4 regions of the Paenibacillus sp. GYB003 genome follow, and region 4 is predicted to be linked to each of the others. Evidence: riboswitches for the same ligand, from Rfam matches in the RefSeq annotation. Region 4 holds a riboswitch; each other region holds the start of a gene.
What was found. Region 4 has a riboswitch for cyclic di-GMP ahead of PV407_RS26865 (LuxR C-terminal-related transcriptional regulator). Riboswitches for the same ligand answer to the same signal wherever they lie in the genome.
Positions count from the first base shown of each region.

Region 1: another riboswitch for cyclic di-GMP. It lies ahead of PV407_RS00590 (ATP-binding protein); the one in region 4 lies ahead of PV407_RS26865 (LuxR C-terminal-related transcriptional regulator).
Region 2: another riboswitch for cyclic di-GMP. It lies ahead of PV407_RS22945 (Ig-like domain-containing protein); the one in region 4 lies ahead of PV407_RS26865 (LuxR C-terminal-related transcriptional regulator).
Region 3: another riboswitch for cyclic di-GMP. It lies ahead of PV407_RS06815 (hypothetical protein); the one in region 4 lies ahead of PV407_RS26865 (LuxR C-terminal-related transcriptional regulator).

Region 1 is NZ_JARBDC010000001.1:122,134-127,950, reverse strand. Features, by position in the region: gene PV407_RS00605 (AAA family ATPase) at 1-783, shown strand, start outside; gene PV407_RS00600 (HAD family hydrolase) at 933-1,616, shown strand; gene PV407_RS00595 (SPL family radical SAM protein) at 1,613-2,452, shown strand; cyclic di-GMP riboswitch class I at 2,568-2,654, shown strand; gene PV407_RS00590 (ATP-binding protein) at 2,870-4,867, shown strand; gene hflX (GTPase HflX) at 4,982-5,817, shown strand, end outside.
Region 2 is NZ_JARBDC010000069.1:303,723-309,539, forward strand. Features, by position in the region: gene PV407_RS22945 (Ig-like domain-containing protein) at 1-2,237, opposite strand, end outside; cyclic di-GMP riboswitch class I at 2,561-2,660, opposite strand; gene PV407_RS22950 (hypothetical protein) at 2,890-3,234, opposite strand; gene PV407_RS22955 (DUF2935 domain-containing protein) at 3,395-4,219, shown strand; partial or broken gene PV407_RS22960 (cation diffusion facilitator family transporter) at 4,373-5,232, shown strand; gene PV407_RS22965 (hypothetical protein) at 5,483-5,725, shown strand.
Region 3 is NZ_JARBDC010000011.1:71,683-77,499, forward strand. Features, by position in the region: gene PV407_RS06805 (LysM peptidoglycan-binding domain-containing protein) at 1-335, opposite strand, end outside; gene PV407_RS06810 (MOSC domain-containing protein) at 546-1,232, shown strand; gene PV407_RS06815 (hypothetical protein) at 1,334-1,600, opposite strand; cyclic di-GMP riboswitch class I at 1,677-1,763, opposite strand; gene PV407_RS06820 (DNA-3-methyladenine glycosylase 2 family protein) at 2,159-3,679, shown strand; gene PV407_RS06825 (methylated-DNA--[protein]-cysteine S-methyltransferase) at 3,752-4,411, shown strand; gene PV407_RS06830 (ABC transporter substrate-binding protein) at 4,441-5,724, opposite strand.
Region 4 is NZ_JARBDC010000085.1:4,807-10,623, forward strand. Features, by position in the region: gene PV407_RS26855 (class D sortase) at 1-309, shown strand, start outside; gene PV407_RS26860 (ABC transporter substrate-binding protein) at 1,090-2,442, shown strand; cyclic di-GMP riboswitch class I at 2,598-2,688, shown strand; gene PV407_RS26865 (LuxR C-terminal-related transcriptional regulator) at 2,845-3,612, shown strand; cyclic di-GMP riboswitch class I at 3,735-3,825, shown strand; gene PV407_RS26870 (class I SAM-dependent methyltransferase) at 4,022-4,807, shown strand; gene PV407_RS26875 (thiamine pyrophosphate-dependent dehydrogenase E1 component subunit alpha) at 4,872-5,817, shown strand, end outside.

The DNA.
Region 1 (5,817 bases), on a different contig from region 4:
GGCTTGGAAAACGTCAAGGAACTCGTCTATGAAATATATGCGCTGCTGCAGATCGGCCAGTACCGGGTCGACGCGGGGCTGGCGACGACGCAGCAGGTGTACCACATGGTGTTTAAAGGGAATCCGGGAACCGGCAAAACGACGGTCGCGCGAATCGTCGCGAAGCTGTTTCACGCGATGGGCTTGCTGCAGAAAGGACATTTGGTCGAAGTGGAGCGCGCCGATTTGGTCGGCGAATATATCGGCCATACGGCCCTGAAAACGCGCGAGCTGATCAAGAAGGCGATGGGCGGCATTTTGTTTATCGACGAAGCGTACAGCCTGGCGAGAGGAGGCGAAAAAGATTTCGGCAAAGAAGCGATCGATACGCTCGTGAAAGCGATGGAAGACTATAAAAATCAGTTTGTACTCATTCTGGCAGGCTATTCGGATGAAATGGATTATTTTTTGGCGACGAATCCGGGTCTTCCGTCGCGCTTCCCGATCATGATCGACTTCCCCGATTATGCGATCGACCAGCTCGTGCAAATCGCCGAATGGATGGTCAAGGAGCGGGACTATACGCTCATCCCCGCAAGCGTCATGAAGCTGCGCCAGTTGCTGGCGGCGGAGAAAAGCCAGTATCCGTCCGCGTTCAGCAACGCCAGGTTCGTCCGCAACCTGATGGAAAAGTCGGTTCGCCATCAGGCCGTCCGCCTGCTCGGACAGTACGCGAATTCGTCGCCGGGGCGGCACGAGCTGATGGCCATCCGGCCGGAAGACATGCGCGTCGACCGCCGATAGCGAACGAAGTCCGCAACCGTACGGAGCCGCCGGAAAAGCGGCTTTTTTTTCGTTTGCCCGGATATCCCGAAATGCACGACGATGCCGATTCCTGTATAATACGTACATCGGCTGTGAACGATTTTTCGCCATGGAGGGCTGAAACGATAATGATCAAAGCGCTCGTGTTCGACTTCGACGGACTCATTCTGGATACGGAAACGAACGAATATCACGCCTACGCGGAAGCTTATCGGCATCACGGCGCCGAGCTGCCGCTCGAGCGATGGTCGAAGGTGATCGGGACGGACATGCTGTCCGTATTCGATCCGCTCGACGATTTGGAGCAGCGCGTCGGCAATCCGGTCGATCGCGAGCGGTTCCGCGCAATGCGCCGCAAGCTGTTCGAAGAGCGGATGGAGCGCGAGCAGCTGCGGCCCGGCGTCGTCTCCACCTTGGAGCAGGCCCGGCGATTGGGACTCGCGATCGGACTCGCTTCGAGCTCGTCGAGCGAGTGGGTGATCGGCTATTTGGAGAAGTTCGCCATCCGCGACTATTTTTCCGTCATTCGCACGCGGGATTACGTCGCGAAGGTGAAGCCCGATCCGGAGCTGTACGTGCAGGCCGTCGATCGGCTGGGCGTCTTGCCGGAGGAAGCGCTGGCGTTCGAGGATTCGCCGAACGGAGCGCTGGCGGCGCGGCGCGCCGGGCTTCACTGCGTCATCGTCCCGAACTCGGTGACGGAGTCGCTCCCGTTCGGCGAGCACAGCAAACGAATCGCGTCGATGGAAGGGCTCGATTTGAGCCGCTTGCTCGAGGAGCTGGCGTCCGGCCGGACGGAGGGGGAGCGATGATCGAAATCCGCCGCACGCAGCCGAAGCGGCTGCTCAACCCGGCTTCGGGATATTTGACCGGCTACAGCCATACGCTCAATCCGTACGCAGGCTGCGGGTTCGCGTGCTCGTACTGCTACGTCCGCAAAATGCCGGTCGCGTTGTTCCGCCGGGAGCCGTGGGGCGAATGGGTCGACGTGAAGGTCGGCTCGGCGGAGCTGCTCGCCGGCGAGCTGGCCAAGGCGAAACGGAAAGGGCCCGTAACGATCTTCATGTCGTCGAGCACCGATCCGTACCAGCCGCTGGAGGCGAAGGAGCTCGTGACCCGTTCGCTGCTTGCCGCGATGGCGGACGAACCGCCCGACTTTTTGTTCGTGCAGACGCGCAGCCCGCTCGTGACGCGAGATATCGATCTGCTTCTGCGGTTGAAGGATCGCGTTCGGATCAGCATGACGGTAGAAACCGACATGGAATCCGTACGGAAGGCGTTCACTCCGTCCGCCCCTCCGATCGCCGCCCGTTTGTCCGCCTTGCGCAAGCTGACCGAGGCGGGCCTTCGAACGCAGGCCGCCGTTTCGCCGGTGCTGCCGAGCAGCCCGCAGTTCGCCGGGACGATCGCCGCGGCGACCCGGCGGGTTTGCGTCGACGATTTTTTCATGGGAGACGGCAGCTCCGGAAGGCGGACGGAGCAGCTCGGCATCCGGACCTTGTTCGAGAAGACCGGTTATACGGAATGGTACGATCGCGAACGGTACAAGGACATCGTCGAAGCGCTCGGCCGCCATTTCCCGCCGGAACGGGTCAAAGTGAGCCAGAGCGGATTTTTGCCCGATTCGTCCGATACGAATGTGTTGTAAAATGTTCGAACATTCGGGATTTGCAGAAAAATTAGAATCGTTCGATTTTTAGTTTCGTTGAAAGAAAAGGTATGGTATATTAAGGTTCAGGTAGACTACCAGCAAATAATTGGAAATGGAAGTTTGGCAAACTTGCCGAAAGGCAGGGACGCAAAGCCACAGGTCTAAGGTTCGGCAGAACTATGACAGCTGGGTTGCTGAAACGCTCGCGTTCGCGTTGATCGTATCATGCCATCGGCCGTCCCTGAATCCGGGTACGGCTTTTTTTAGCTTGCAGAGCTAATCGTCCCCCCGGGTCGCGGCAAAGTATCGGAATCGAGCCTCGAAAGCCCTCGCCGCGCCTCCGCAGCTGTCTCTCATCGCTCACGTCCGCATAAACGACGCATACCGACAAACCTAACGGAAGGGAAGAACCATATGCACATAACCCGCGCGTTTCGGTCGTTCCGCTTGTCCGTCTTCCGGAGAAAGGAAGCGCTGCTTGCCGCTCTCGCGCTGCTCTCGGGCGTCGGCGCGCTCATCGACGCGATTCCGGATGCTGCCCGGTCGCTCGCTTCGCTTCTGTTTACATTGTCGCTTCTGGCGGCCGCGGCGCTGAACAAACGCCGGAAAGCCGCATACGGCCTGTCCAGCCTCGCCCTGCTGGCGTACATCGTCTTTATGCGGCCGGACGGCTTGTTCGCCCTGCTCTTAACCGCCTATCCGCTATTGCTGTTTTACGCGCTTCTTCTGCCGAGTCCGCTGTATACGCTCGCAGCGGCGCTGGCGATCGGTCTCAATTTGTATGCGTACGCCGACACGCCCGAAGGGCAGCAATGGCTGACGCATCTGTTTTTTATCGCGCTCCATGCGATGGCTTACACGATAGTGGCGCATTACACGCGAAAGCTCGAACGGGAGCGAAACGAGTACCGCCACCTCAGCATGATCGATTCGCTCACCGGGCTTGCTTCGCTGCAGCAGACGCTGCTGTTCGGGCAGCGGCTGATCGACGAAGGCAAGGCGGTCCGCGTGCTGCTGATCGACCTTAATTTTTTCAAGCAAATCAACGATACGCACGGGCATATGGTCGGGAATAAAGTCATTCTGCACGTCGCGGACTATTTGCGCGGGCTGGTCCATAATGTGAACGGAATCGCCGGCCGATTGGGCGGGGACGAATTCGTCCTCGTCGTCGAAGATTCGCCTCCTTTCGAAGGCATTCGCGAGCGGCTGCTCGGCGAGCTGAACGGTCAATCGTTCGCGATGGGCGACGGGACGCCGCCGGTGTCGCTTTCTTTTTCCGTCGGCGTCGCCGCCTCGAAGCCCGACCGGAGCGTACGGATCGAAGATTTGCTCCATGACGCCGATTTGAACATGTACGAATTCAAATTGCATCACCGGCTGCCGACGTTCCACGGGAAGACGGCGGATTTGATCGAGCATAATCCCGATCCGATCTGCACGTTCGACCGCAAAGGCAAGCTCATCGCCGTCAATCCGGCCGCCGCCGACCTGCTCGGCTATACCGCCGAGGAAATGACCCGCAGGCAGTTCGTGGCGCTCATTCATCCGGACGACCGTCCGAAGGCGCTGAAGTCGTTTCTGGAGACGATGAAGGGCGGCTCGATCCATTTCGAGCTGCAGCTGCTGCATAAAGAGGGGCATACGATCATCGCCGACGTAACGAACATTCCGATCATCGCCGATCATCAGATCGTAGGGATTTACGGCGTCGCCAAAGATATTACCGACAAGAAAAAAGCGGAGGAGCTGCTTCGCAACTCCGACCGGCTTGCGGTGACCGGACAGCTGGCCGCCGGACTGGCCCACGAAATCCGCAACCCGCTTACGGCGCTGAAAGGCTTCATACAGCTGCAGCAATCGGCTCCGACCGAGAACAAGGCGTACTATCCGATCATGCTGAACGAGCTCGAGCGGATCAATTTTATCGTCAACGAGTTTTTGCTGCTGTCCAAGCCGAAAGAGGCGAGCTTCCGCGATACCGATATTCGCACGGTACTCGATCACGTGGTGACGCTGCTCGATACGGAGGCGATCATGAACAAGGTGCGGCTCGTCACCGAAGAGATGGCCAACATTCCTCCGATCCGATGCGATGAAAACCAGATGAAGCAGGTGTTCGTCAACGTGCTGAAAAACGCGATCGAGGCGATGCCGGACGGAGGAGAAGTGAGAGTGCGGACGGAGACGTCCAAAGGCTCGTTCATCGTGCGCATTACCGATCAGGGCGGCGGTATTCCGGAGGAGCTGATCCCGAAGATCGGCCAGCCGTTTTTCACGACGAAGGAAAACGGGACCGGTCTCGGCCTGATGATCTGCCACAATATAATGGAGACGCACGGCGGCAGGCTGTCGATCGAAAGCGTTATGGGCTCGGGAACGACGGTCGAAATCGAGCTGCCCTTTTCGTGAGGGCCATTTTGCGGACGGCGGGGTTTGGATATAATAGAACTGCTTTATCCCGGAAATATGTTACAATGATCCGTATGTACGCATAACGTACCGATGCGATAAAGGAGTTCCCGCATGAAGCAAACGACGCACGAGGTCGGCGGCGGCATTTCGGATAAAGCCGTCGTCGTCAGCTTGGTATTGAAGAGCGACAGAGCCGGCGAGGAAGCCGTGCGCTATTCGCTCCAGGAATTGATCGGACTCGCGGAAAGCGCGGGCGTGCTGGTGCTGCATGAGTCGGTGCAGACGAGAGAGTCGGTCGATCCGAAATGGTTTATCGGCAAAGGGAAGGTCGAGGAAATCCGCGAAATCGCCGAGCGGCTCGGCGCCAATACGGCGATATTCGACCAAGAGCTGTCCGGCGCGCAGGTCCGCAATCTGGAGCGTGCACTCGATTTGAAAATCATCGACCGAACGCAGCTCATTCTCGATATTTTCGCGCAGCGGGCGAAAACGCGGGAAGGCTTTCTGCAGGTCGAGCTGGCCCAGCTCAGCTACTTGCTCCCCCGTCTGTCCGGACACGGGGTGAATTTGTCGCGTCTCGGAGGCGGCATCGGCACGCGCGGTCCGGGCGAGACGAAGCTGGAAACGGATCGCCGCCATATCCGCAATCGGATAACCGAGCTGCGCCACGCCTTGCACGAGGTGAAGCGCCATCGGGCTCTGCACCGGGAGCGCAGAAAAAAAACGGGCGTGCTCCAGGTCGCGCTCGTCGGCTATACGAATGCGGGCAAATCGACGCTGCTGAATCGGCTGACGCAAGCGAACGTGTACGCGGAAAATCAGCTGTTCGCCACGCTCGACCCGACGACCCGCACGCTGCGGCTGCCGAACGGTCAGGAAGTCGTGCTGACCGACACGGTCGGCTTCATCCAGCATTTGCCGCATGATCTCGTCGCGGCGTTCCGGGC
Region 2 (5,817 bases), on a different contig from region 4:
TCCACAATGACAGTGAAGCTGTCTTCGCCGACAAAGTCAGGATTAGGAGTATACTTCCAGCTTCCATCTGGATTCACAATGACAGTTCCGTTCCCCGGTTGCTTGCCCGGAGTATACGTTAATGGATCTCCATCCGGATCCGTTCCGTAAACATCGCCCGTTACGGATGTACCTTTGTCCGTCGTCACTTCTTTATCAGGAGATACTGGAGGTTGATTTGTTGGTGGTGGAGTCGTTGGTTCCGTTACTACAACGATAATTTCAACCTCAGTTTTACCTCCCTTGCCATCGTCAACGATAACCGTGAAGCTATCTTCACCGACAAAATTTGGATCAGGAGTATACTTCCAGCTTCCGTCCGGATTCACAATGACGGTTCCGTTCCCCGGTTGCTTGCCAGGGGTATACGTCAATGGATCACCATCCGGGTCGGTGCCATACACATCACCTGTCACGGAAGTGCCTTTTTCTGTCGTTACTTCTTTACCAGAAGATACTGGAGGGTTATTCGGCTTATCCTTTACGTCCACCGTTATCGTCGATGTGGTGTATCCGCCATTTCTGTCACTTACTATGACCGTGAAAATATCCGGACCGACATAGCCCGGATCCGGCACGTACTCCCACGTTCCGTCGGAATTGACGACTACCGTACCGTGCTTCGGATCACTTTCGATGGCGTACGCAAGCGTATCTCCATCCGGATCGCTTCCATAGACACTGCCCGTTACCGATGTATCCTTCTGCGTCGTTACGTCGTAATTTTTGGTCACCGGCGGGTTATTCGGCGGCTCCTTTACGTTGACCGTCACCGTTGAGGTGGAGGTTCCACCTTTGCCATCTTCGACTATGACCGTGAAGGTATCTTCACCGACAAAATTTGGATCAGGAGTATACCTCCACGTTCCATCCGGATTGACGGTTACCGTACCATTTTTAGGAGCGGTTCCTTGGGCGAACGTTAGCGTATCGCCGTTTGCGTCCACGCCGTACACGCTTCCGGTTGCGGTTGTGCCTTTCCATGTTGTTTCTTCGAAATTCGGTGCGATCGGCGGACGATTCACTTCGACCGTAACGCCGTTGGATTTCCGGGTTTCATGATCCCCTGACAACAAATTGTCGTACTCCACAGTTGCTTGGTTGGAGACGGCAGTCGTTTTGTATTTCGAGAGGATTTTTACTTTAAATTGGACCGTTGTCCCGTCAGGTAAGACGTCGACGTTCGGGATTCTGCCTGCTTGGCTTCCATTCGCTCCGTTGCCTAAGCGAACGACTACCCGATTTTCACTTGCCAGAAACTCACCCTGGTCATCTCCCGCTGCATCCGTAAGTTTCCCGCTGTTAGGTCCGGATACGATTTCTAGGGAGCCGGGGATGTATTCTGTTCCGTCGGGGATAAGGTCCGTAAATAATGTGTTGCTTGTCTCGTCCCCTCCATCATTTATAAAGTTGACCGTATAGGTTAAAACATCTGCTTCCTGTACATTATCAGCGGGGTCTACGGACTTTGTTACAACACCACACGGCTCTGTGCCTAGGAATATGTCATCCAAGAAATTACCAGTATTCGGAGCTCCAGCGACACTTCCAACTGATTCGAAACCAAATCGCGTTACGGTTTGACTCTCAGGAACTTTATAAGTCCCACGATACTCCACCCATCCTTGGGAAGTGTGAGTTTTTATTGTTTCAACAACAGGTAGTTTACTTGGATCAGTTGTACTTGAGCCTATTCTGACAGCCATGGTATCGAACCCATGCACCTGGTTTAGATATACAGCTCTGTGTGATAGTCGCCAACTAATGGTTTGTCCCGGTATTGTTTGGACATCCTGATACAATTGACCAAATTCATAAGCGTTCAATTCCACAAACTGTTCTCCATCTGGAACATCAGTTATATGATATTTGTTATTAATATTAGGATGTATGCCAAGTTTAGTTGGTGACGCAAATTCAATACTTCCTGAACTATCAGTAGTTTCCCAGCCAGGTACAAAGTCATCATAAATCGTCTTCCATTGAACACCATCATGACGGACAGAATTACTAGGGGGATTCAACAAGTCAGGGTCTTCAAAACTACCGTTAATTAATGCAACTCTATTCCCGCAAGGAAACTGAGATGGATCTGCATGTGCTGTTTGGTTCCCAAGCGGCGCTAGTGGCAGCCAATTGCTGACGATTAAAGCTGTAGCTGCTGTGATGGCGGCCCGTTTCATTAACCGCAAGTTCATTTTTTCGACCTCCAGTTCAATTCACTTTCGGTGTCTTTTTTCTAAACCTGCCAGCATTAAAGTTAGCCGATAGTATTACACATTCGAGATTTTTTTCATAAGTGACTCTATCGGCTTGCCATTGTAAAGGGAGGCATTATGTATCCTTCATTCGCCTCAACTGCACCAACTGTTATAATTTCCTCTATAACCTCTTCCCTCCATGATGTTTAATTTTTACCTATAGACAAAGCTAAGAGCTCCGGCTATCATTTGCTCAAAATTTTAAGCATCTTAAAAAAAAGTAGGCCTGTGTCCAAAAACAGACGGAGGCCTCCGTCGTATTCGGCAGCTGGCTGGCGGTAGCATTTGCATTGCTCAGCAAATCCGTTAGCCCCTATAGCTTTGCGTCCCCACTTTTCAATGGGTTTGCCATGTCGTACGAGCAGTTAAATAGTTGAAAATTTTAACATAACTTAAAAGTATAATATAAAATAATTATAAATTAGGTACTTCAGACTCATTTTTTGTAGTTATTTCTTTCTATTTGTTGTTTTTAGGAAAAATATGATGATAAAAGAGCGCCGGTCAACCTATTTTATTAAAACCTTTGTTTTGTTATAAAAACAAGAGAGCTGCCCGATGAGGACAGCTTGTCTTACCCGCCTATTCTTTAAAACTCCTCATGATCCTGCTCAAAGAATCCCATTAGCTTCAATGTATTGGCCATACTTTCGGTTCCCTCAAGTATCTTCCTGCGGATCAAGCCATAGCGGAAGAACAACAACGTCTCCTTGTAAGAGTATCCCTGCATGAACCTGTAATCGACAGCCTTCTTTGCGTCTGGATCCCGAATTAAAGTGAATGCCCTCCAGAGCTGATGCGCGTAGAACCGATACCGTTGATACACCCAGCGTTGCTTTTCAATCAGAATTGTAGCATTGGCTGTCTTGACCGCGTACAGATCCTCCTGATCGATTCGACGAGCTACCTCGCCGTCAATTATCGTCTGCTTCAAGCTTAAGCGTATTGCGAATTGTCCGCGCTACGCTTTTTTTGATTTATTGTGTACCGACGTGGATACGAAAAAGATCATCGTTGATCGATTGGGACAATTCAATATCCGGACATCTGCACATATAATTCAGAAGAATTAAAAAACGCGGGAGGGAATTTGGATGACAGACGCTTTTGTGGAGCGCTCATTGGATGAAGTTCGATTTTGGTCTCGAATCATGAAGGAGCATTCTCTTTTTTTAAAATTGGGATTTCGATGTGAAGACACGCAACTGATCTATGAAGCCAATTACTTTTATGGTGTTTTCGAATCAATCGAGAACAGGGCCAATGCATTTACGATCGGAACGGACCCTCAAACGATCCGAAAATTTAATGAAGAAATTTATAATGCCGTTTCACACATTTGGGCTTTTAAACGAAAAGTGCTTGGATTGATTTTGACGTGTCAGCTGCCAGGGGCAAATAATTTCCCTTTGCTGGTCGATCATGTAAGCAGGGAGGCGAACTATTTCAGAAATCGGTTGGCTGAGCTTAATTCGGGTAGGTTGGAGCCGTTGCCCGACGCCATTATTGACGAAAACGTTTTTTTTCTGAGAATTATGGCCGATCATGCCAAATTCATCAGTCATTTGCTTGATCCTTCCGAACGGAAGCTTGTCGAGCAAGCAAACGATTTCAGCCACGATTTCGATCAATTGTTGTTTCAAGCAAGAGATTTAGAATCCATGCGACCCCAATCGCAGACCGTACCACTTCTTGATCAATTCCTCGACCAAAACAGAGTTTCGGTTACATCTCTTCGTGACTTCAAAAGGACAGCACGTGATTTAATTGAGGCATGCCGTATAAAGAGCATCATTCATCCCCTTTTGGCCGATCATGTGTTTCGTGAAGCTGAACGTTTCCTATTCATTATTGACCTATTTGAAAATAGTTTGTGTGGAAAGCCAGTGAAATCGATGCAAGAACTCATATTTGAATAATCATAGAGGATGATGGCCAAACTGCCCTTTCGTATTAAGGTATTCAGGATCATCCTATGGCGGATCAGGTTTGTCACGGAACGGCTATCGCCAAAAACAGAGTTTGAACCTTTTCTATAGTAGCGTAAAGTTAGTCGAGAGAAAAAGTCGGTTGTGTATAACAACTTGCAGCAAGGGGAAAGAGGCGCTTGGGTAAGCATAATCGCTTATATTTGATTATCCGTATTAAAATTAACGATAGGATACTTGTTTTTTTCCGAAGCGCTACAGGCAGATGGATTAAATAATACGACCGACATTATTGCTTCCGTAGCTGTATTGATTGGCCTTCGAATCTCAAGGAGACCGCCGGATCAAAATCATAAATACGGCCGCTTTCGGGCAGAGACGACTGCTACTTTAATTGCATCGCTTATTATGGCGGCTGCAGGAATTCAAGTTTTGGTTCAAGCCGTAATGACCTTTTTCGAAGACACGATTCGTATACCGGGCATGGTAACAGCGTGGACGGCGCTTGTTTGTGGGATTGTAATGTTTGTGGTTTATAGATATAACCTAAAACTGGCAAAACGGACGAATAGTAGTGCAGTGATGGCAGCTGCACAGGATAATCGTTCTGATGCATTCGTTAGTTTAGAGGCATTTGTAGGAATACTTGGTGCCCAATTCGGTTTGAACTGGCTCGATCCGTTCGCGGCCACGGCTGTCGGAGTCATAATCTGTAAGACTGCGTATGAAATATTCCGCGATGCGATTCATTCTTTATCCGACGGGTTTCATAAAAATGAATTGTTTCAATTTAAAACAACAATACGAACAACACCTGGTGTGCAAAATCTGAAAGACATTAAAGCCAGAGCACACGGTAACTACGTATTGCTCGATGTCACGATAATGGTCGATGAGAAAATGAGCGTTGCAGAAAGTCATACGATTACAGAAGAAATAGAACGGCGTATGAAAGAAGACCATAGGGTTGGCATGTCCATATTCATATTGAACCGGGTGGTTAGAAAGCCATAGTCAGGTTCGCTATTAGCGCCGGTGTCGCCCGTAGCACCAGTAGCGCCGGTAACGCCGGTAACGCCGGTAGCGCCGGTAGCACCAGTAGAGCCGGTGTCGCCCGTAGCGCCGGTGGCGCCGGTTACTTTTAACAATTGGACATCATCGATAAGTACGTCCGCTGAGCCGGGTGTTGATACTTTGTTATTTCGACTTCCCGGCGCGTCCGAAGACAGCCTTCCGTTGTGGAAGGAACGATTTATGGAAGAGGAGATCCGCGGTGCTCGATCCGGGGAGGTTGAAAAAAAGATCGATCTACAGCTGCAGCGTTTTATCGATTTTTTTGAAGCTCGGTTCGGCCGCGTGCGTGTCTCCGCAGTAACGCGTCGGGAAGTGGAGGCTTGGCTCAATTATCTGTTTCCGGATGATCCGGACCAAAAAGCGCATTTTGCGCCGGCAACGGTCAACAACCACAAGGTGCACCTCTCTTTATTCATGAGCTAGTTAAGTCAGAAGGTGCCCGACCTGCTGCCGGAAGATCCGACCATCAAGGATATTCGGCTGCCGGCTCCGGAGGCAAGGGCACTGACGGCCGA
Region 3 (5,817 bases), on a different contig from region 4:
TCCACGCGCTGCCGCAGCCGGTCGACCTCGTTGTCCGTGCGCCGCAACCGCTGCTGCAGGCGGTCGGTTTCCGCTTCGAGGCGGGCGACCCGCTGCTCGAGCCGGCGATCCCCTCCGGGCGGGAACAGTCCCGGCGGAAACAGCCCTGGCGGAATGCCCGCTTGGCCCGGCCCTTGAACCGGCTGGCCTCCCCCCGTCGGAATATAAATGGTTTGTCCGGCATAGAGCGGGCTCGAGGCCGTCAAGCCGTTCGCCTGCATGATCGCCTGCACGGTGACGCCGAATCGGCTCGCGATGGAATAAAGCGTGTCGCCGGACTGCACGACGTAGTTCATCGGAATTCCTCCATATCGTTGTGTTTGGGAAGCAACGAATATCCGATACCACTATATGCGGCCCCTGGGTATTTGACCCGGGGCATTCGCCCATTTCGGCCGGTTTTCCAGCCGGCCTCGCGCGGACGGCGAGCTCCTGCCGCCTGATGCCGCGGACCGTTTTTTGTGATAAAATGGGAGCCAATCGCCGGAAGATCGGAGGAATACGCCTTGACTATCGAAATCGTATCGCTCAATGTCGGAAAACCGCAAACGTTCGCTTACAAAGGAACGGACGTCGCAACCGGCATATTCAAAAACCCGGCGCCCGAAGGGCCGGTCCGGTTAACCGCCCTTAACTTCGACGGCGACGGACAAGCCGACCTCGTCCATCACGGGGGGCCGGACAAAGCCGTTTGCGTATATCCGTACGAGCATTATTCGTATTGGGAGCGGGAGCTGGGCCGGAAGCTGGAATTCGGGGCGTTCGGGGAAAATTTGACCGTGCTCGGGATGACCGAATCCCGGGTTTGCATCGGCGATATTTACGCCAGCGGCGACGTGCGGCTGCAGGTTACGCAGCCGAGGCAGCCGTGCCACAAGCTAGCCAAAAAATACGACGTGCCGGACCTCGCTTTGCGCGTCCAGCAAACGGGCTATACCGGCTTTTATTTTCGGGTGCTTACCCCCGGCCTGTTTGACCGGACGCTCGGGCTTACGCTGGAGCGCCGGCATCCGGCGGGGCTTACGGTCGAATTCGCCAATACGATCAAGCATCACGACAAATCCAACCTGGAAGGCGTCCGCGCACTGCTGGCGGTCGAGGAGCTGTCGGCCAACTGGCGGGCTTCGTTCCAGAAAAGGCTGGACGGCGACGAGCCTTCCTCCGAAGAACGGCTGAACGGAACGAAGCCATAGAAGCGGCTTGTCGTTTGCTCGATTGCAGGGAAAGACGAATAGACCGCGCGCCCGCTTCCTCCTTCGCGGAAAAAGCGGATGCGCGGTCTTATAAACGGCCGTCAGCAAGCGAACGGCTTGAACGAATGGTCTTTGACGGTTCGCAGCACTCTGACCGAAATGACGGAAGTCGACGGCGGATGCTTCGGCTTGAACGTCAAATCGATAAAGTCTTTCAGCTCCACGTCCAGTCCCGCTTTTTGGAACGCCTCGATAAAATCGCCGACCGTCGGCTTTTTGCCGACCTCGCAATAAATATGCATTTCCTTGTTCGTTTTGCCGTACCGGTCCACATATTCCACCGTCGAATAGTACCGTTCCTTCAGCATAATGCGCCTCCCTTAGCCCGAAATCCGTAAATCGACAGACCGAAGGGTGCTGGCTCGTTTTCCCGATTCCAACACTTCCGGCAACCCGGCCGCCGTAGAAGAGGTATTCCGTAGGCCCGCGGCTTTGCGTCCTTGCCTTTCGGCAAGTTTGCCCTGATCCGTTTGTTTCGAGAAATCACGTTCTCCCTTCATCATAAACGATTCGCCGGCCGTTTCATAGACCTTTCCTCCCATTTTAGTGAATCGTTTTTCCTATGAATCCGGCCGTAAATAGTCCTAAAGAACCTGCATGCCGGTTTTGGAAGCGGGCGAACGACCCGATATCCGTAAAGAAACTGTAATGTTATTTTCACTTTCGTTTAAGGTAGTCGTCCTATAATAAAGATCGACCCCCCTTTTCATATATAGATTTCATGCAGACCCGCGGCCCGTTGCTTGCGGGTCCCTTTTTTTGTTCCGCGCCGGGCGGCGGGCTGTCGAAATGTTGCTCTCCTATTGCCGAACCGTTGTTCGCCGCTTCGTCTGGGGCTATACTGACAATGAAGGCAGGTGAACGGGATGGATGAAGATTTATGGAACACGATCTTGACGAGGGACCGAAAATATGACGGCATTTACTACCTGGGCATTAAAACGACCGGCATTTACTGCCGCCCGTCGTGCCGCTCCCGGCTGCCCAAGCGGGAAAACGTGTCGGTCTACCGCAGCGCCGAAGAAGCGCGCCGGGCCGGCTACCGCGCCTGCAAGCGGTGCAAGCCGGACAACCCCGGCCCCGACGGGCCGGATGCGGAGCTGGCGGCGCAGGTGAAAGCCGCCATCGCCCGGCGTCTGCCGCAAGCGCCGACGCTGGCGCAGCTGGCCGCGGAAACCGGCGTCAGCCCGTTTCACCTGCAGCGGACGTTCAAGCGGGTTACGGGCACGACGCCGGCCGCCTTCGCGCTCGGCGCCAAGCTGGAGCTGGGCCGGGGGCTGCTGGAGCGCACCGCCGAGCCGGCCGGGCAAATCGCCGTCAAAGCCGGCTTCCGCAGCCCGTCGCATTTTTCCGCCGCGTTTCAGAAGGCGTTCGGCCTGACGCCGACCGAGTATCGGAACGCGGGCGATCGGTCGGTCGCGGCCCGGCCGGCCGAATCGAACCGGCCGACGCGGCCGGCTCCCGTCCGGATCGGCGCCGGCCCGCTGACGGTCGATACGCCGGAGCCGTTCGATTTCCGGCAGGCGCTCGCTTATCTCGGCCGCTCGCCGCTCGAGTGCATGTACCGGATCGAAGGGGATCGCGTCGTCCAGGCGGCGCGGCTGGAAGGCGAAACGGTCGTGCTGGATGTCGGCGCCGAATCGCCCGGCCGGCTGCAAATCCGGATCGCCGACCGTTACGGACGGCCGCATGAGGCGGACCGGTCGATGCGCGAAGCCGCGGTCCGCCGCGTTCGCGAATGGTTCGATCTGGATACCGACATTCGCCCGTTTTACGCGCTGGCGGAGCGGGACCCGGTGCTTCGGCGTTTGACGCGCGATTACGCCGGATTTCGCCTCGTCCGCATTCCGGATCTGTTCGAAGCGCTTTGCTGGGCCGTCATCGGCCAGCAAATCACGCTTTCGTTCGCCTACAAGCTGAAACGGAGCTTCGTGGAAACGTTCGGCACATCCGTGGAGCATCGCGGCGGTCCGCTATGGCTGTTTCCGTCGCCGGAGCGCGTCGCGGAAGCGAGTCCGGACCGATTGGCCGATCTGCAATTTTCCCGGCAAAAAGCCGCCTATATTCTCGAAATCGCCCGTCTGATGGCGGCCGGCGAGCTGACGAAGGACATGCTGCAGCGGCTGCCGGATCGTGACGCCGTTTGCGCCAGGCTGACGGCGATCAAAGGGATCGGTCCCTGGACGGCGCACTACGTCCTTCTGCGCTGCCTGGGCGATCCGTCGGCGTTTCCGGTTCGGGACGCCGGCATTCACCAGGCGGTCCGGCGATTGTGGCGGCTGCCGCACAAGCCGACGGTGCAGGAGCTGCAGGACCGGTTCGCCGCATGGTCGCCGTGGAACGGCTATGTCACGTTCTATATGTGGCGAAGCCTGCAGGACGACTGACGGTACGCGCGTGAAAAAGCCGCCAATACCGCTATGCTATGCCATGTCAAAAACGAACAGGAGGCACGTCCCATGATAATCGCCGAAACCGACCGCCTTGCGTCCCGGAACAACCGGGGCAACGGGAACAACCGGAACAACCGGAACGGCCCTACCGATCATACCGGTCCTGCCGGCCGCACCCGAACGGAACGGGCCCATTTGTACTATGCGCCCGTTTCCCTCGAAGACCGCACGATGACGATCGCCGCCACCGAAGCCGGCCTCTGCTTCGTCTCGCTGACCGCCGATTCCGAAGAAGAGCTGTTCGCCTGGGCCGGGAAACGGCTCCCGGACGCGCGGCCGCTGCCGGACGCAAAACGGCTGGCCGTGTACGCGCGGCAGCTCGAGCGCTATTTCGCCGGAACGCTGACCGCCTTCGACTTGCCGCTCGATATGGTCGGAACGCCGTTTCAGCAGGCGGTATGGAAAGCCGTCGCGGCCATCCCGTTCGGCGAAGTGCGCACGTATGCGCAAATCGCCGAGGCCGCCGGCTCGCCGAAGGCGGTGCGCGCCGTCGGCGCGGCCAACGGGGCCAACCCGATCCCGATCGTCGTTCCGTGCCACCGCGTCATCGGGACGAACGGCACGCTCACAGGCTATCGCGGAGGAATGGAGCTGAAGCGGCGTCTGCTGCATCACGAAGGCTTCCGCGACTTTGCGGATCGCGGCCACGAGCGGTTTCGCTTTTGAACGGCCCGTCAGCCGACACACGGCGGCCGTTACTGTTTTCCTTTGCGCTGCTCGATCTTTTGATTCGCCAGCTCGTTTGCGTCGCGCAGCGCCGTATTCACGTCTTTGCGCCCGGCGAGCACTTCGTCCAGCGCTTTGCCGAGAAACTCTTGGGCGATCGGGTCGTCCTTCGTCACTTTGTATAGGGGGGCCGACTTCAGCTTGAAGATGGCCTCTACGTTTTTCCCTTTCAGCGACTGCAGATTGGCGCCGAACGCCTTTTCCAAGTCCGGGTCGACGAGCGCGGACACGTAGCCGTCCTTGACGATTTCGGACTGCGCTTCCTTGGACGTCAAGTACGCGATGACCCGGAACGCTTCCTCCTTATGCTTGCTGAGCGACGAAATGCTCAAATTGTGCGAGTCGACCTGATACGATCGCCCCGGCGCCTGCTTGTACGTCGGCAGCGACACCATGTCCCAGTTCATCGGCGTTCCCTTTTTGTGCATATCCTCGAAATTGCCGATTACGTTCCAGAAGGCCGACATCGCGACCGTGCCTTTGTAAAAATCCTGCATATTGGCTCCCCGCTTGTTGCCGGGAATCGTATAAATGCGCGCGAGGTTGTTCATCATCGTCACGAAGGGCTCCGCCTGCAAATTCGCCTTGCCCGACGCGTCCACGAACGCGGCCGACAGCTGGGACACCCCTTCGTACGTGCCGCTGGCGTCCAGCCCCCTGTATTCGGTCCCTCCGTCCGTGCGGGCCACCTTGCGGGCGATGTCCGCCGCTTCGTCCCACGTCATGCCGTCCTTCGGATAGGGCACCCCGAATTTGTCGAAAATGTCTTTGTTGTAGTACAGCACGCCGAAGTTGCGGTAAAACGGGATCGCGTACACTTCCCCTTTCGCACCCCACATTTTGATCGCGTCCATCGCCAGCGGATCGAGCTTGTTCAGATCGTATTTATGCTTTTGGACGAGCGCGTTCAGGTCGTAGAGCAGGTTCAGGTCGAGCAGCTCGGCGTACCAGGGGGTGCTCTGGTAGATCATGTCGGGAAACGTTCCCGCCGCGAGCAGCTCCTCGGGCTGCTTGCCGGCTCCCCGTACGATCGGCTCGATCGTAATATGGGGATATTTCTTTTTGACGGCGCTCACGATGTAATCTTTGATCGGAAACGCCGCCGGCATGTACAACGTCAACGTCACTGGCTCGGAAACGCCCGTTTTGCCCCCGTCCCCGCCGGACGGCTCTTGTCCCGATCCTTGGCCGCAGCCCGCCTGAACGGCGCAAGCGAGCGCCGCGAGGAGCACGGTGCAGGTTAACCGCTTCATCCGAAAATCCCCCTTCGACCTTTCGTTTTCCACCACAACCCTACAGTACAACGCATTCGGGGCTGCCGTCTTTAGAGGAAATGTATCAGCTGA
Region 4 (5,817 bases):
CACTACAGCGCAAGCGTATTTCCTTCGGACGGCGAGCAAATCGTACTGTCCGGACATCGCGATACCGTTTTTCGAAACTTCGACAAGCTCGCGATAGGGGATCGATTTGTCGTCAAGCTGCCGTACGGCACGTTCGAATATGAAATCAAAAGCACGGATATCGTGGATAAAGACGATACGACGGTCATTCGTTCGATGGGGAAGGAGGCGTTGGTTGTGACGACCTGTTACCCGTTTCGTTATGTGGGGGATGCGCCCGAACGTTATATATTGTACGCGTATCCGGTTGAGGACGATAAATCCATTTAATACAGCTGTGGCCAACTAAGGCGCTAGTACGGGAGACTTCCTGAGTTGGGGCCGGCCACGTGAAGTAGCGGATGAAAGTCCAGCTTGTCTTGCCTAAATGCAAAAGCCCTTCCCGGATTTTATCCGGAGGGCTTTTTTTGCGTCTGCGGCCGGCACGCGGCCCGGCATCTGCCTCCAAGTCCGCAGCTGCTCGATCGGTACGGCCGGGACTGGTGGTTCGAAACCGGCTTCTGTTGACTCTGACGTCCACTGGATCGGAGCAATCCCTTGATAAATATCGATTTTATGCACCCCCGTTCTACCGGGACGAGTTAAGCGGAATCCGCACCTATCGCCAGTCATGGGCATCGCTTGTATGCAAATTTCTTATGGATTGCTGTCTATCTCTGCATAAATGAACAAACATAAACATTTCGTTTATGTTTGCGAGTGCGGCAGTCGTTTTGCTGCCACGCTGAAGACCATACTGGAATTCGTATGGTTTTTCTTTTTTTTTCCGAATGTAAAGAAAATATAATACCGACCGGCAAACAACCGAAAATAAGGTACAAAATCCGAGCAATCGGGCATTACTTCGGGCACCGGCGGAATTTATACTGAAGTTGTCGCGACAAAAGGAGCATCATGGAGGGGGAAAGGCAAAATCGATTTGCAAATGTGGACGTTTTGCTCAAATATGCTCTATGTTATTTATTTGTAAACGTATTGACTGAATAGTAAGCGTTTTATATGATAGAAACGAGCAAAAATAAACAATTGTCAAAGGGGAAGGAGCAGCACATGAAAACTTCAACCTATGCGAAAACGGGGACCGTCCTTGCCGTCGCTATCGCTTTGGCGGGCTGCGGACAAAGCGGGGGGCAAACCGGCCAAGCCTCGGCGCCGGGAGAAAACAAAGTGCCGATCGAGAGCGTGGAGGCATTTACGAAAGAGCCGGTTAAATTGACGCTCTTCAATAGCGGGGCGGGCATCAATAATGCTACCGATTTGCAAAAGATTATTCTGGAACCGGTGCAAAAGATGTATCCGAATATTTCGATCGAATTGATTACGGGCAGAAAGCTGGAGGATTTGATCGCCGCCGGGGAAACGCCCGACATTATTTCGACCAGCAACTTTTCCCTGGATACGTTCATTAGTATGGGACTGGGGACGGATTTGAACGAATTCGTCAAAACATACAAAATCGATCTCGGCCGTCTGGAGCCGGAAACGATCAAAAATCTTCAATTGTACGGAAAAAACGGGGAGCTGTACGGATTTCCGTTCGCCATGAACTACGGCATGATGGCCTATAACAAAGATATTTTCGATAAATACGGCGTCGCTTATCCGAAGGACGGCATGACCTGGGAGCAAGTGATCGAGCTGGCCAAAAAGACGACCCGCGCACAGGACGCAACGCAAATTCTCGGAATCGACCCGGGCTTCCCTCAAGTGTTTTCACGCGCCTATTCGCTGCCCGTGACGGATAACGGAGCCAAGGCGGTGCTCGCGACGGACGGATACCAAAAAATGTTTTCCATGCTGCGGGGCATTTACGACATTCCGGGCATGGTCGAACCCAAAACCAACTATTTGAAGGACAATATCGACTTCTTCCTGAAGGAACAAAGAGTCGCGATGAAGCCTTACTGGATCGCCGCTTTTACGACGCGCGTATTGCCGCTTGTCGAGCAAAACCAAAACTTCAACTGGGATCTGGTTTCCTTCCCGAGCTTTGCGGATAAACCGGGATACGGCAGAGAGGTCGATTTCCATCTGCTCATGATCACGCCTTCGAGCAAAAACAAGGATGCGGCGTACCGCGTGTTGCAAGCGATGCAAACGTCGGAAGCGCAGACGATGATCAACAAGTTCGGGCGATTGACCGTATTGAAGGATCCGGCAATCCAAAAAGATTATGCCGCCGACCTGAAAATTTTCGAGGGCAAAAATTTGGCGGGCATTTTCTCCGTCAAGCCGGCGCCGGTTCCGCGCGGCAGCATGTACGATTCCAAAATTTATTCGTACTTGAACGAAGCGAATCGGGATGTGATCCTGAACGGCAAAGACATCAACACCGCGCTTCGCGAAGCCGAGGAAAAATCGAATAAATACATCGAAGAAGAAAAGCAAAAGCAGGCGAAATAAGCGAAAAACCTTGCGAATCGTCAATGACGGCGAGATCGCCGAACTTCTACCGGCGAGGAGCGAGAGTATACGAAACGACAATGGAATGGTATAATCATGACGGCACCCTAACAAAAGATGACAAAATAGGATTGTTGTCTACAATTTCATACATCGTACGACAATGGCAAACCCACTGAAAAGTGGCGACGCAAAGCTACAGGGGCTAATGCGGGGAATACCTCGCGATGCCAGCCAGCTGCCGAATACGACGGAAGCCTCCGTCTGCCTATCGATCTAGTCACCATTGGACGGAGGCTTTTTGTGTTCTTCATTATTCGAAGTGTCGAATAGTCAGGAGGATTGATCCAACCCATTATTTCGGGCGAACTATTATTATTTTACGAAGAAAGAAGGGGACTGATGACAGACATCGTTCGTTCGTGGAACCAAGCTACTGACCTTGACCTCTGTACATTACCGGAAGCAGACGGTCGTTTTCCTGCTACCCTCCATAGATCTGAAATCAATGAAAGGGCAGCGGAAAAGAAAGAGATTCTTGATTTGCTGCAAGAGGAAATCAGGAATATGAAACATTTGGTGCCCATACCCTATGTATTTGCTTTTGCCGATAGCGACGGAACGGTCTTGGATTATATCGGGGCGGATTCGTTTATCGATTTTTTGGAAAGCAATTATATTAAACACGGCACCTCATTTTCAATGAAAGACGCAGGAATCAATGCGATTTCATTATCCATGGAATCGCAGTCGCTTTCCGTCGTAATCGGGTCCGAGCACAGCAATGCTTCGTTTGCGGAATTAGCCTGCGTATGCACTCCGATTCGTATCAAACACGTTACCGTGGGCTACCTGGGTCTCAGTTTTCATTATTCGCATGAAGTTACATTTGCAATACCGTTAATAGAACGGCTCGCTAAGAACATTCAAGAAAAATTGCCCCTGAAAGATCCGACGATTCAAAAGGAATTGATTTACGCTCGTTTTGACGAATACGATTTGACGAATCGCGAGAAAGAAATCGCTTACGGATGGCTGGACAATAAAAGCGTGCCTGAAATAGCGGATCGCTGCGGAATTAGTCCGAATACGGTTCGTACGTTCATTAAAAAGATTTATGCCAAAACGAGAGTGAATCAAAAAGGAGAATTTTTAAAAAAATTTAAATAACCAGTTTGTGTACGGGACGCATTAAACAAAAATTATAAAAAAATACCCAACATTGGGTATTTTTTTTATGTATAGTCATTTCTATAATTACTATTGATGACACAACGACAAATTCATACATCGTACGACAATAGCAAACCCGCTGAAAAGCGGCGACGCAAAGCTACAGGGGCTAAGGCGCAACTTTTACCGCTATGCCAGCCAGTTGCCGAATACGACGGTAGCCTCCGTCTATTTCTTGTTGGGATGACGGGGGTTTTTTTGTTTAAGGAGGTGTTTAGACAGCAGGAGCAATCGGAAGGGCAGACTGTGCAAGTTTCAGCTGAACAAGTCGTGGAAACGCTAACAAAATGGAGCGGGACTAGAGCTCGGGAACGATATCATTACATGTTCATTCCGGAGGAACTTTATGAGCTACGTATTGGAGAACGATAAAGAGTTCGAACGGTTGGAACGGCAATCTCAGCTTGTGCACGATTGCCGAAAGGAATTGCAGGATGTTGACGTTAGGGATGGCGCTCATTTGCTGGATGCCGGTTGCGGATCGGGTGCCGTCAGCCGATACTTGGCCGAGCGGTTTCCGTCTTCCCGAGTCGTCGGGTGCGATTATACGGCCTCTCTTCTTGCACAAGCCCGGGAAGTATCGAGGGATATATCGAACCTCGTTTTCGAAAAGCAGGATCTAAAACAGTTGAGTTACCCCGACGGGCAGTTCGATCTCATCGTTACTCGTTTTGTCCTCCAACATCAGGATTCGGAAGGACGGTGTCGAATTATCGCCGAACTGGCACGGGTTCTGAAGCCCGGCGGCGAACTCGTTGTGATTGAGTCGGACGGTTCCATGCTCCATCTGTATCCGCAAACGCCCATCGTAACGGAAGGATTGAGGAAATTAGCGGCAGTCGGGGAGGTCGACGTACAGGTCGGGCGAAAAATCCCTTACCTGCTCGCCGAAGCCGGTTTTTCCACCGTTTCGTGGAGGATGGAAACGGTGGAATTCCAAGGGGAGATTAAACATCTCCACATTGGGTTGGCGCAGGAACGATTCCACAACGGCGGTGCGTTTTTTGAAAGGGTGATCGGCGGAAAAGATCGCTGGCGGGCATTCTCCGAATCGTATTTGGCATGTATGGAGCATCCGCAATCCGTTTACTTTTACCATAAATTTATAGTTCGTGCCGTAAAAACGAAGTGAAAAGAGGGGGGAATTTATAAATTAATCGTAAGCTCGGACAAAAAAGAATAAGGGAGGATTCACGATGCCGGGCCAACAACTGGACCTTGAGGCGGGAAACAAGCATCGGCAGATCGGTTTATCGGATCAACAGGTTCTGGGCATGTACCGGGCCATGGTTTTGGCACGGAAGGTCGACGAACGGATGTGGCTGCTCAACCGCGCAGGGCGGATCCCGTTTCTGGTCTCCTGTCAAGGACATGAAGCCGCACAGGTAGGAGCGGCATATGCGCTGGATCCGGCGACGGACTTCCTTTGTCCGTATTACCGGGATATGGGGATGGCCATCGTATTCGGAATGACGGCGAAGGAATTGATGCTTGCCGCTTTCGCCAAGGCCGAGGACCCGAACAGCGGCGGCCGGCAAATGCCGTGTCATTACGGAAGCAAACCGTATCGCATCCTCTCGACTTCAAGCGTCGTCGCCAGCCAAGTGCCGCATGCCGTCGGGATCGCCTTGTCCGCCCGCATGATGGGAGAATCTCTCGTCGTGCTGACCGCTTTCGGCGACGGGGCGAGCAATCAGGGCGAATTTCACGAGGCGGCGAACTTTGCGGGGGTGCACAGGCTTCCGGTTATTTTTCTGTGCGAGAACAACAAGGTTGCCATCTCGGTTCCTTATGCGAAGCAGGTCGCCTGCGAAAGTATCGCGGACCGGGCGCGAGGATACGGTTTTCCCGGCATCCGCGTGAACGGCAACGATCCGCTCGACGTATACCGTGCCGCGAAAAAGGCGGTCGACCGGGCCAGAAGGGGAGAAGGTCCTACATTGCTCGAAGCCGTCGTCGACCGACCGGTCCCCCATTCCAGCGACGATGACGACCGAACGTATCGCTCCCGCGAAGAAGTGGAGGCGGCGAAGAAGAACGACCCGCTGCTATCGTTCGGCCGCTATTTGAAGGAGCTCGGGCTGCTGGACGATCGTACGGAGCGAGACCTGTACGAGGGGATCGAGAGCGAAGTCGACGAAG